3 regions of the Limosilactobacillus allomucosae genome follow, and region 1 is predicted to be linked to each of the others. Evidence: predicted binding sites of a transcription regulator. Region 1 holds the regulator's gene; each other region holds the start of a gene.

Evidence for each region. The regulator CtsR, encoded in region 1, represses protease genes until heat stress. The targets are predictions, from matches to a motif close to TTGGTCAAAAAAGGTCAAANA.
Region 2: a site for CtsR is predicted at 1,900-1,920, ahead of clpP (ATP-dependent Clp endopeptidase proteolytic subunit ClpP). Genes of this name have one in related genera too.
Region 3: a site for CtsR is predicted at 1,939-1,959, ahead of ABC765_RS08025 (Bax inhibitor-1/YccA family protein). Genes of this name have one in related genera too.

Annotation. Positions count from the first base shown of each region.
Region 1 is NZ_CP154878.1:2,068,205-2,071,485, forward strand. It holds gene ABC765_RS09680 (ATP-dependent Clp protease ATP-binding subunit) at 1-1,008, opposite strand, end outside; gene ABC765_RS09685 (CtsR family transcriptional regulator) at 1,031-1,498, opposite strand; gene adhP (alcohol dehydrogenase AdhP) at 1,659-2,681, opposite strand; gene ABC765_RS09695 (amidohydrolase) at 3,060-3,281, shown strand, end outside.
Region 2 is NZ_CP154878.1:395,914-399,194, forward strand. It holds gene ABC765_RS01785 (IS66 family transposase) at 1-585, opposite strand, end outside; gene tnpB (IS66 family insertion sequence element accessory protein TnpB) at 659-1,015, opposite strand; gene ABC765_RS01795 (hypothetical protein) at 1,005-1,178, opposite strand; gene clpP (ATP-dependent Clp endopeptidase proteolytic subunit ClpP) at 1,247-1,831, opposite strand; gene ABC765_RS01805 (hypothetical protein) at 2,007-2,132, opposite strand; gene ABC765_RS01810 (hypothetical protein) at 2,534-2,665, shown strand; tRNA gene ABC765_RS01815 (tRNA-Arg) at 2,799-2,870, opposite strand; gene gap (type I glyceraldehyde-3-phosphate dehydrogenase) at 3,178-3,281, shown strand, end outside.
Region 3 is NZ_CP154878.1:1,748,535-1,751,815, reverse strand. It holds gene ytpR (YtpR family tRNA-binding protein) at 1-557, shown strand, start outside; gene murC (UDP-N-acetylmuramate--L-alanine ligase) at 584-1,894, shown strand; gene ABC765_RS08025 (Bax inhibitor-1/YccA family protein) at 1,998-2,720, shown strand; gene polA (DNA polymerase I) at 2,868-3,281, shown strand, end outside.

The DNA.
Region 1 (3,281 bases):
TTTTTGATACTCATCCAGCGTCGTTGCGCCAATCGTCTGCAGCTCACCACGGGCCAGCGCTGGCTTTAAGATATTTGAGGCATCAATCGCCCCTTCTGCACCACCAGCTCCAACCAGAGTATGCAGTTCATCGATAAAAAGAATTACATGGCCATCATGATAGATTTCATTGATGATTTTTTTCAAACGGTCCTCAAACTCACCGCGATACTTGGTGCCCGCAACCAGCGAACCCATATCCAGCATCATCAATCGCTTATCAGCCAGTTCTTCAGGCACCCGACCAGCTACGATGCGTTCGGCCAAGCCTTCTGCAATCGCGGTTTTGCCGACCCCTGGCTCACCAATCAGCACCGGATTGTTTTTAGTCCGACGACTGAGGATCTGAATTACCCGCTTGATTTCACGATCGCGGCCAACTACGGGATCCATGCCATCACTGCGCGCGATCTGTGTTAAATCACGGGCCAGCTTGTCCAGCGTCGGTGTTCCCTGAACCTCGCCGTCGCTGCCGTCATTTTCGCCAGGACGTCGCCGTGGTGCCCGCCGCTGTTGATTTTCTGCGATTCCTAAGCGCCGCAGCAAAATCCGACGTGCCTGTTTGGGATTAACGTCCAGATTGCTTAAGATTCGTGATGATAGGATTGCATCATCACTCAGCAGGGCTAACAGCAGATGCTCGGTGCCAATTTGAGGAGCCTGTAGACGCTGGGCCATCTGCTTAGCCAGCAATAAAATACTGCGCAGCTTGGGCGAATCAGGCAGATAGGTATCGCGATCAACTTCCTGCATCGTGCCATAGCCGGTTAGACTTTCGATTTCTTCACGAATATCATCGCTGGTGACGTTAAACTGATTCAAAACACGGCCCGCAATACTATTGGAAACCATGCTCAACGCCAGCAGCAGATGCTCGGTTCCCACGGCCTGATGCTTAAAGTAGTGTGCCTGTTCCTGGGCAATCTGCAAAACGTTTTGCGCGCTTCGGGTGTATGAATTATTGTCCATTAAATCACCGTCTCTTTCTCTTTTAGCTTTCAAAACGCAGCCGGTTCAACAGTGAAGTCAAAACCCGGGCCCGCAGCTGATTTTCTTTAACCCGACTATCCAGTTTCAAGGTTTGTTTAGCGACCATTACCATCATTAAATCACCTTCTCGTCGCGTGATGACTTTTTCTTCATATAAAGTTCGAATCACGTCGAAGGCATCCCGTTCACTGATTGAGTCGCCAATTGCATTGATCAGCATATCCAAGACATCGACATCATCCAATAGATTGATGCGTTCAATGCGAATATAGCCGCCACCGCCACGTTTGCTTTGAACCAGGTAGCCATTTTGCAGGGTGAAGCGAGTTTTAATTACATAATTGATCTGTGATGGTACCACATCGAAATGGTTGGCCACTTCTGAACGACGTATCTCAATCTGCTCTGAGTTGCCAAGAATTTCTTTAAGATAAGCTTCAATAATATCTGAAATACTGCGGTCTTCCAAAATTTCGCCCCCTCTTTCTTTATCTGACTAATGTTGACCTTAATTTTATCATATATATCCATAAAATTCCGATTTTAAATAAAAAAACTCATCGCTGCAAAACAACGATGAGCCTTAAATTTTAGATTGCTAAGATCAGCTTGCCTTAGCCGTTATTCAATTATTTGTTGTGTACAAAGTCAACGACGTTCCGGCCAACTACTTTGTTGTCCTTAAGTTCTTGAATCATGTCGTTGATTTCTTCCAGCTTGCGGGTCTTAACGATTGGGTGAACCTTGCCTTCAGCACCAAATTGGAAGCATTCAGCCAGGTCTTGACGCGTACCAACCAGTGAACCAGCAACAACGATCCCATCCAGAACCGTCTTGGCAATATTCAATTGCATGTCACCCTTTGGCAGAGCAACGGCAACCAACTTGCCATCTGGACGCAGGGAACCAACAGCTTGGTCAAAGGCAGCTGGCGTAACGGCCGTAACAACAGCTGCGTGAACGCCACCAACCTTTTCTTGGATCTGTTCGTCAACATTGCCATCATGACGGTTGATCAGAAGTTCAGCGCCTTCCTTCTTGGCAGCTTCCAGTTTGTCAGGGTTACCATCAACGGCAACAACGTGAGCACCAAATACGTTGTGAGCAAATTGAATCCCCAGGTTACCCAGACCACCAGCACCAACGATTGATACCCATTGACCTGGCTTGATGCCGGAAACCTTCAGTGCCTTGTACATCGTAACGCCGGCACAGGTCAGAGAAGTTGCCTCAACTGGGTCCAGGCCTTCTGGTACCTTAACTGCATAATCAGCAGGAACGATGCATTGTTGAGCCATAGCACCATCAGCAGTGTAGCCGGCGTTCAAAACGTTGCGGCAAAGCGTTTCACGACCCGTCAGACAGTACTCACAGTGGCCACAGCCCTTAAAAAACCAAGCAATTGATACGCGATCGCCAACTTTCAAGCTGGTAACGCCAGGAGCAACCTTAGATACGCGGCCAACACCTTCGTGACCAATGATCGTACCAGGCTTCTTGCCAAAATCGCCGGCAGCAACGTGCAGGTCGGTGTGGCAAAGACCACAGTATTCCATGTCGACCAGTGCTTCACCTGGCTTCAGATCACGCAGCGTAACGTCCTTAACGTCAACGAAGCCATCACAATTTTCACGAATAACAGCAGCTTTCATAGAGCAAAATCTCCTTTGCAATCATTAGATTTCCTTTACAGCCCCTATCTTAGCAGATTCATATCGATTTGGAAAGTGAACGTTTGCACATTTAACCTAGACCACTGGATTTAAAAACCGTTTCCCTACCGATGCAAAAGGCTTCACAGCCATCTAAAGCACTTTCAAAATTATTTTTCGCTTGTGCAGATTTAAACTTATCAAAAATAAGTAAAGGCTTTCATCATCTGAATAGCCCAAACTTGATTACAATGCTAATTTTGATTTTTTAGATAATAATGAATATAATGTTCAGTTTTATTTTTCCAAGGTTGTCTCGATACGGCTGGCGGATTATCATAATGTTACCGCTACCAAAATATCACGGAGGAATTAACTATGGAACAAACTTTTGTCAACGGCAAGGTATTTGTCGGTACCAGCGAAACTGATTTTGTCTCTGCCTTTAAAGTTAAAGATGGCCGCATCAGCTGGATTGGGCAGACTGAACAGGTTGACGATCCCCAAGCGATTGATCTGCATCAGCAAACGGTTTTGCCTGGACTGATCGATTGTCATACCCATCCCAAATATATCGCAGATGCTCTTCACGGGACGGCC
Region 2 (3,281 bases), 680 kb from region 1:
GGTAAACGGTACTGCCAGACCAAACTTTTCAAAAAGTACTTCGGCGATTACCGAGCTTGAAAGGTAACTGTGTGGAAACAAGGGCTGTGGCGTCTTTGCCTGAACGAGTACATCATTGTCGGTTTCCGGATCTTGACAGTGTTCGCATCTAGCCGTTTCAGTACATACGATTTTGCAGCACAAGTGGGCAGGAATCAGTTTAACTTCACGATATTGTTCATGTTTGCCGATAACCGTCATCATTTGACCGCATTGATCACAAGTCAGTTCTTGCTCGCTTAGCTGATGAAGTTCTTCAACTTGTTCTAGGCAATCAAGCAATTGTTTACGTGATTCCTTTGATTTGCATTTTCTCTGGTGACTGGTAACGGTAGTGGTCAACTTTTCTACTGTTGAATCATTCGTTGGCACGGTTTCCTGTTCGTTGTCATCAAACAGATCCAACTGGCCAGCACTTAATTTTTCAGTTTTTTTTCCAAAAAGTTGCTTTTGCAGATAGTTTACCATCTCGGTCAGTTCCGCAATCTTAGCCTTTAGTTCTTTGTTTTCACGCAAGGCTTCTTCTAAAGTGATCTTCTCAGCCATTACCAATCACCTCCTTTATTATCTGATGACCATTAGGTTATCAGATAATGGAGGCAAATAAAAGAGGAACTTGTTAATACCCTGGTCCCTTAATAGCCGGCCTGATTCGTTTCTGAGGCAGTGGCGAGATGCCTTCTAACAATGCCTTAATCTGACTCTTGGTTAATGCCACTGCGTCTTCTCGATGTCGCGGCCATCGCAGTCCACCATTTTCAAAGCGTTTATAAAGCAGGATGAATCCTTCGCCGTCCCAGTACAAGCCTTTGAAGCGGTCATTACGATTGCCACAAAATAGGAATAACGAATCATTATCTAATTCCAAGCCATAATTCTCTGCGATCACCATGGCCAAACCATCAATCCCCTTCCGCAGATCGGTCTTGCCACAAACTATGTAGACGTGCTGAGGGGCACTCCAGTTAACCAGCATAAGCGGCTACTGCTTTAATGATCTCACTAACCAGAGCGGGATCTGCTTCTTGGTAGACATTAATTTTTACTTGGTGCAGTGAAACGGTCGCAGTCAAGCGTGAGCGCTTAGTAACCGGCTTCTTTGTTCGTGGTATATCAACTTCGACAAAATCTTGCTTCATAAAAAGTCCTCCTCCTTGAATATGTCTTCAAGTATAGGAGAACTTGGGATTTAATCATATGCGGTTGGTTATAGTGTGCTTACCATGATTCCGTCAAGCAGACCATAATCAACGGCTTCTTGGGCCGTTAAGTAGTGGTCGCGTTCCGTATCACGTTCGATTTGTTCAATTGGCTGGCCAGAATTTTCAGCCAGAATACCATTGATCATCTTACGCGTCTTTAAGATTTCTTCGGCCGCAATCTGAATTTCAGTTTGCTGACCTTGTGCGCCACCAGAAGGCTGGTGAATCATAACCGTTGAATGTGGCAAACCGAAACGCTTGCCTTTAGCACCGGATGATACCAGCACGCTGGCCATTGATGCGGCCATGCCGATTACGATCGTCTGGACATCAGCCTTGATGAAGTTCATCGTATCATAGATGGCCATCCCTGAGGTTACGACGCCACCAGGTGAGTTAATGTAAAGGTAAATATCTTTGGTAGAATCTTGCGCGTCCAAGAATAACAGCTGCGCAACGATTGAGTTTGCCATGTCGTCTTCAATTGGACCGGACAGCATAATGATGCGATCCTTCAACAGACGTGAGTAGATGTCATAGGCGCGTTCGCCACGCGATGACTGTTCAATGACCGTTGGAACTAGGTTCATGCTTTGGCCTCCCTCTTAATTAGCAGTAGTCAGCATCGATTGCTAACTTATGTGAATACTATACTCGATAGGTCAGAAAAGGTCAAATGTTTTGTCAGAAAAAAAGGCACTGCTGCTAACGATGCTGATATCGTTAGCGGCAGTGCCTTAATACTGGTTGATAATATAGGTATAGTTATTTCAGATCGGCTGAGATCATGCTCAGTTCTTGGTTGGCGATTTCGGCATCCAGCATTGCGCGATCATCGTTTTCGATCATTTTCTTGAGTTCGTTTAATTCGTGCATGTTCTTTTTAAACATAAGTCTCATCTCCCCGTTTAGTTGAAATTGTGAATGAATTAATTGTTAACCTCTGTGATGTCTAAGACTATACACCAAATTGGTATTATTGACAAGTGCCTGTTTAAGGCGATTTGATGTTTTTATAGGCAAATTGGTATAGGTCAAATCAATGGAAAACGTTTATCAATTTTTAATTGTGAAAATAGTGCTACCGTTTCCAAAATTGATGCTGAATAGCCTTTGTGTTGAAAAAGATCAAAAGTGAGCAAGATGTCCAAGATTCAAATCGACCGTCCAAAAATTTTTTTAAATTTATTGCTGATCAGTTGGTTGCAATAATAGTTGTTGATTTTTAATAACCTGACCTTTATAATTGGAATGTTGATTATTTACGTTAGATATAAAGGAGGCATATTGCAATGCGTAAAGCACATCCATACGGCGTACAAGGCCGTCGCCCAGTCGCAGACCGTTACACGCGGGCTAAGAAGGAAAAGAAAATCGAAGCGATTCGCAAGTGGGCTAAGCAAAAGCCAGCTGAAGAAAAGTAATTTGCTTTTCCGTTTAAAAAGACCTCGTCCAGGATTATGGATGAGGTCTTTTTAATTATGTCGTGATGTGTTTTTGACTTCGTGGCAATAAAAAAGCACTGATCAGTCTGACCAGTGCTTTTTTATATTTAAGTGCGCCCCCCGGGAGTCGAACCCGGATCTCGAGAACCGGAATCTCACGTGCGATCCATTACACTAAGGGCGCGAAATGATTTTAAGCTCGCTGAATTAACACGAACGTTTATTATAATATCCCCAGTGATGATAAAATGCAAGCAAAAAATGAATATTTTTACAAAAAAATTGGATGAAGCTGGTTTCTCTAAAACTGAACACATTTCCATGGACAAGTTAGTCGGTTTTGAGTATTATAAAAAACGTAGGTTAGTGCGATTGTTTAGCTAACAGCCAAAATTCCGAATTTTTTCCTTAAAAATGTCAATTTTGGATAAAAATATATGTTAAACTAAACAGGAACATTGAATTATTTTCCTAAAGGAGGAAATTGCAGTATGACTGTAAAAATTGGTATTAATGGCTTTGGCCGTATTGGTCGTTTGGCATTCCGTCGGATCCACGAACTGGGCTCCAAGGACATCGAAGTGGTAGCAATCAA
Region 3 (3,281 bases), 320 kb from region 1:
TCAAGCAAAATCAAGGCGTAGTTCAGATCGTCAGTGCTCAGGATGGCAGTCTGCTTGGCTACAATTTTCTGAAAGCCAGTGAGGTATTGCCAGAACTCAAGGAGCAAAACGGTCAGGTCTTTTTAAGCAAGGATCAGGTCGAAAAGCTGAATGAAAAGATTCAAGCAGCTGGTTTTGATGAAAAATTAACGGCTGATGAAACGCCAAAGTTTGTTATCGGCTATGTTGAATCCATGACCAAGCATCCAAAATCGGATCATCTGCACATTACGCAAGTTGACTTGGGCGATCAGAAGGTCCAGATTGTCTGCGGCTCGCCTAACATTGCCGAACACGTTAAGGTCGTTGTTGCCAAGGTTGGCGCCATGATGCCAAGCGGTCAGATTATCTGGCCAGGTGCCTTGGTTGGCGTGCCAAGCAATGGGATGATCTGTGCAGCTCGTGAACTGAACTTGAAGAATGCTCCGCAAAAGCCTGGCTGCTTGATTCTGCCTGATGATTTTGGTCAAGCTGGCGATGCTTTTGACTTTGCACGCGGCAATCAGCTGTTTGCCTAGTTGGCGGCAAGGAAAGGAAAAACGGCATTATGGAAAAGAATTATTATTTTGTAGGCATCAAGGGAACCGGGATGGCTGCTTTGGCACGGGTGCTGCATGATCGCGGCTGCCATGTTGAAGGCTCGGATATTGAAAAAGAAACCTTCACGCAGGCACCATTGGAACAAGCCGGCATTCAGATTCACGATTTTGATCCAGCCAACATCAAGCCGGGGATGACGATCGTGCAAGGAAATGCCTTTAGCGATGACCAGCCAGAAATCGTGCGGGCCAAGGAACTGGGCGACAAGGTTCAAAGCTATCCCGCTACGGTTGAAGAATTAGTTGAGCAGTATACCAGCATTGGCGTTGCCGGTGCCCATGGCAAGACCAGTACGACGGCGCTGCTTTCGCATGTCTTGAGCTCAGTTGCGCCAACGACCTATCTGATCGGAGACGGTGAAGGTGTTGGCACGCCTGACTCGCGGTTCTTTGTCTTTGAAGCTGACGAATACCGGGATCACTTTTTGGCCTATCATCCAGACTACGCCATCATGACCAATATTGACTTTGATCATCCCGATTTCTTTAAGGATATTGATGACGTGCGTGATTCGTTTGAAACGTATGGCAAACAAGTCAAAAAAGCCGTCTTTGCCTGGGGTGATGATGAAAATCTGCGCAAGCTGCAGCTGGATGTACCAGTCTATTACTACGGTACCAGTGAAAAAGACGACTTCCGTGCGGTCAATATTCAACGGACGCCGCAAGGATCCACTTTTGAAGCCTGGTTTAAAGATGAGAAGCTGGGCGAGTTTGAAATCCATCTTTATGGTGAGCACAGCGTCTTGAACAGCCTGGCCGTAATTGCGGTTGCCTACATGGAAAAAGTTGACCTGACTGATATTGCCAAAGGGCTGGCCAGCTTTTCCGGCGTTAAGCGGCGTTTTGCAGAAAGTCGGGTTGGCGATATGACGCTGATCGATGACTATGCTCATCATCCAAGCGAAATCAAGGCGACGATTGATGCAGCACGGCAAAAGTATCCCGATAAACAGGTGCTGGCCGTCTTCCAACCGCATACCTACAGCCGCCTGCAGGCCTACCTTAAAGAATTTGGTCAGTCTTTGAGCGCTGCTGACAAGACGTTTGTCACGCCAATTTTTGGCTCGATTCGTGAAAATGCCGGTCATGTCTCCAGCCAGGATCTGGAAGACTTGATTCCGCAAAGCGAGGGCATTGACATGGATTCCATGGACAAGCTTTTGGCGTACCATGATGCCGTTGTTGTCTTTATGGGAGCCGGCGACATTGAAAAATACGAGGACAAGTATAAGAGTTTGTTAGCAAATGATTAAATCACTTGTCGAAAATGGTGGCATTTGCTACCATTTTTTATATAAAAGACAATATTGGTCAAATTAGTTTGACTGCTTAATTCAATTGAAAGAAGGGGAGTTTATGTTCAACTCTACACCAGAGCCCGAGCAAAGAAGACGCGTTGTCAATGAAGCCGGCTTAAATGGCTTTTTGACCAAGATGTACGGCTTTGTCGGCCTGTCGGTTTTTGTCTCGGCCATCAGTTCGTTTTTGGTAATGACGACTTTTAGAGCTGCTGTGTTTGGCTACTTTTCTCAGCACACGGGGATGATGTGGCTGCTGTTGCTGCTGCCAATTGCCCTGTCAATGGGAATCAGTGCTAGTGCCACGCGCAATCCAACTGGCAGCTTTATCATGCTGATGGTCCTATCGATTATGTATGGGATCGAGTTTGCACTGCTGGCTGGTTTCTATACTGGCGCTGATATTACGGCAGCCTTTGTTTCATCGGCAACGATCTTTGTGGTAATGGCACTGTATGGGACGGTTACCAAACGCTCGCTGGATCGCTTTGGGGCTCATGCTACGGCAGCCTTGATCGCTTTGATTCTGGCCTCTTTGATCAACATGTTCTTAAACAGTCCAGCCATTACCTACATTTTTTCCTACATTGCCGTAATCATCTTCGTAATTTTGACGGCTTACGATGCGCAAAAGATGAAAAACATCTACCTTAACTACCAAGATCAGGTTTCAGTTACCGGTCTGGCAATTATGGGAGCCTTGCAGCTGTATCTGGACTTTATCAACCTGTTCATCCAGCTGCTGCAGATTTTCGGCATGGGCAGCGATCGTCGCGACTAACTAATTAAATAAAATTTAGATTGGCTCTACATCCTTAAATGGTGCGGAGCTTTAGTTTTTATCAGGATAGATTTGGCTTCTAAAAATGTCAGGAGTGGTGAAAGTCTGTTACAATCAAGAAAGAAAACAAAGGACGAGGTAGTTTAAATGGCAGAAAAACTGTTGTTGATTGATGGCAATAGCATTGCGTTTCGGGCTTTTTTTGCAATGCATAATCAAATCGACAAATTTACCAACCAAAACGGTCTTCATACCGCGGCAATCTATGGCTTTAAACTGATGCTGGATCACGTGCTGGCTAACTATCAGCCGGATAAGGCCCTGGTAGCGTTTGATGCTGGCAAGCAGACCTTTCGTACGGAAATGTATGCTGACTACAAGGGCGGCCGGGCCAAAACGCCGACTGAGCTGACTGAACAGCTGCCATATCTGCACGAGATGATGCATGCCTGTGGAATCAAGACCTATCAATTAGCCAACTATGAAGCCGACGACATTATCGGTACCCTGGCCAGACTCGGCGATCAGGCTGGTGATGAAACCTTGATCGTAACTGGCGAC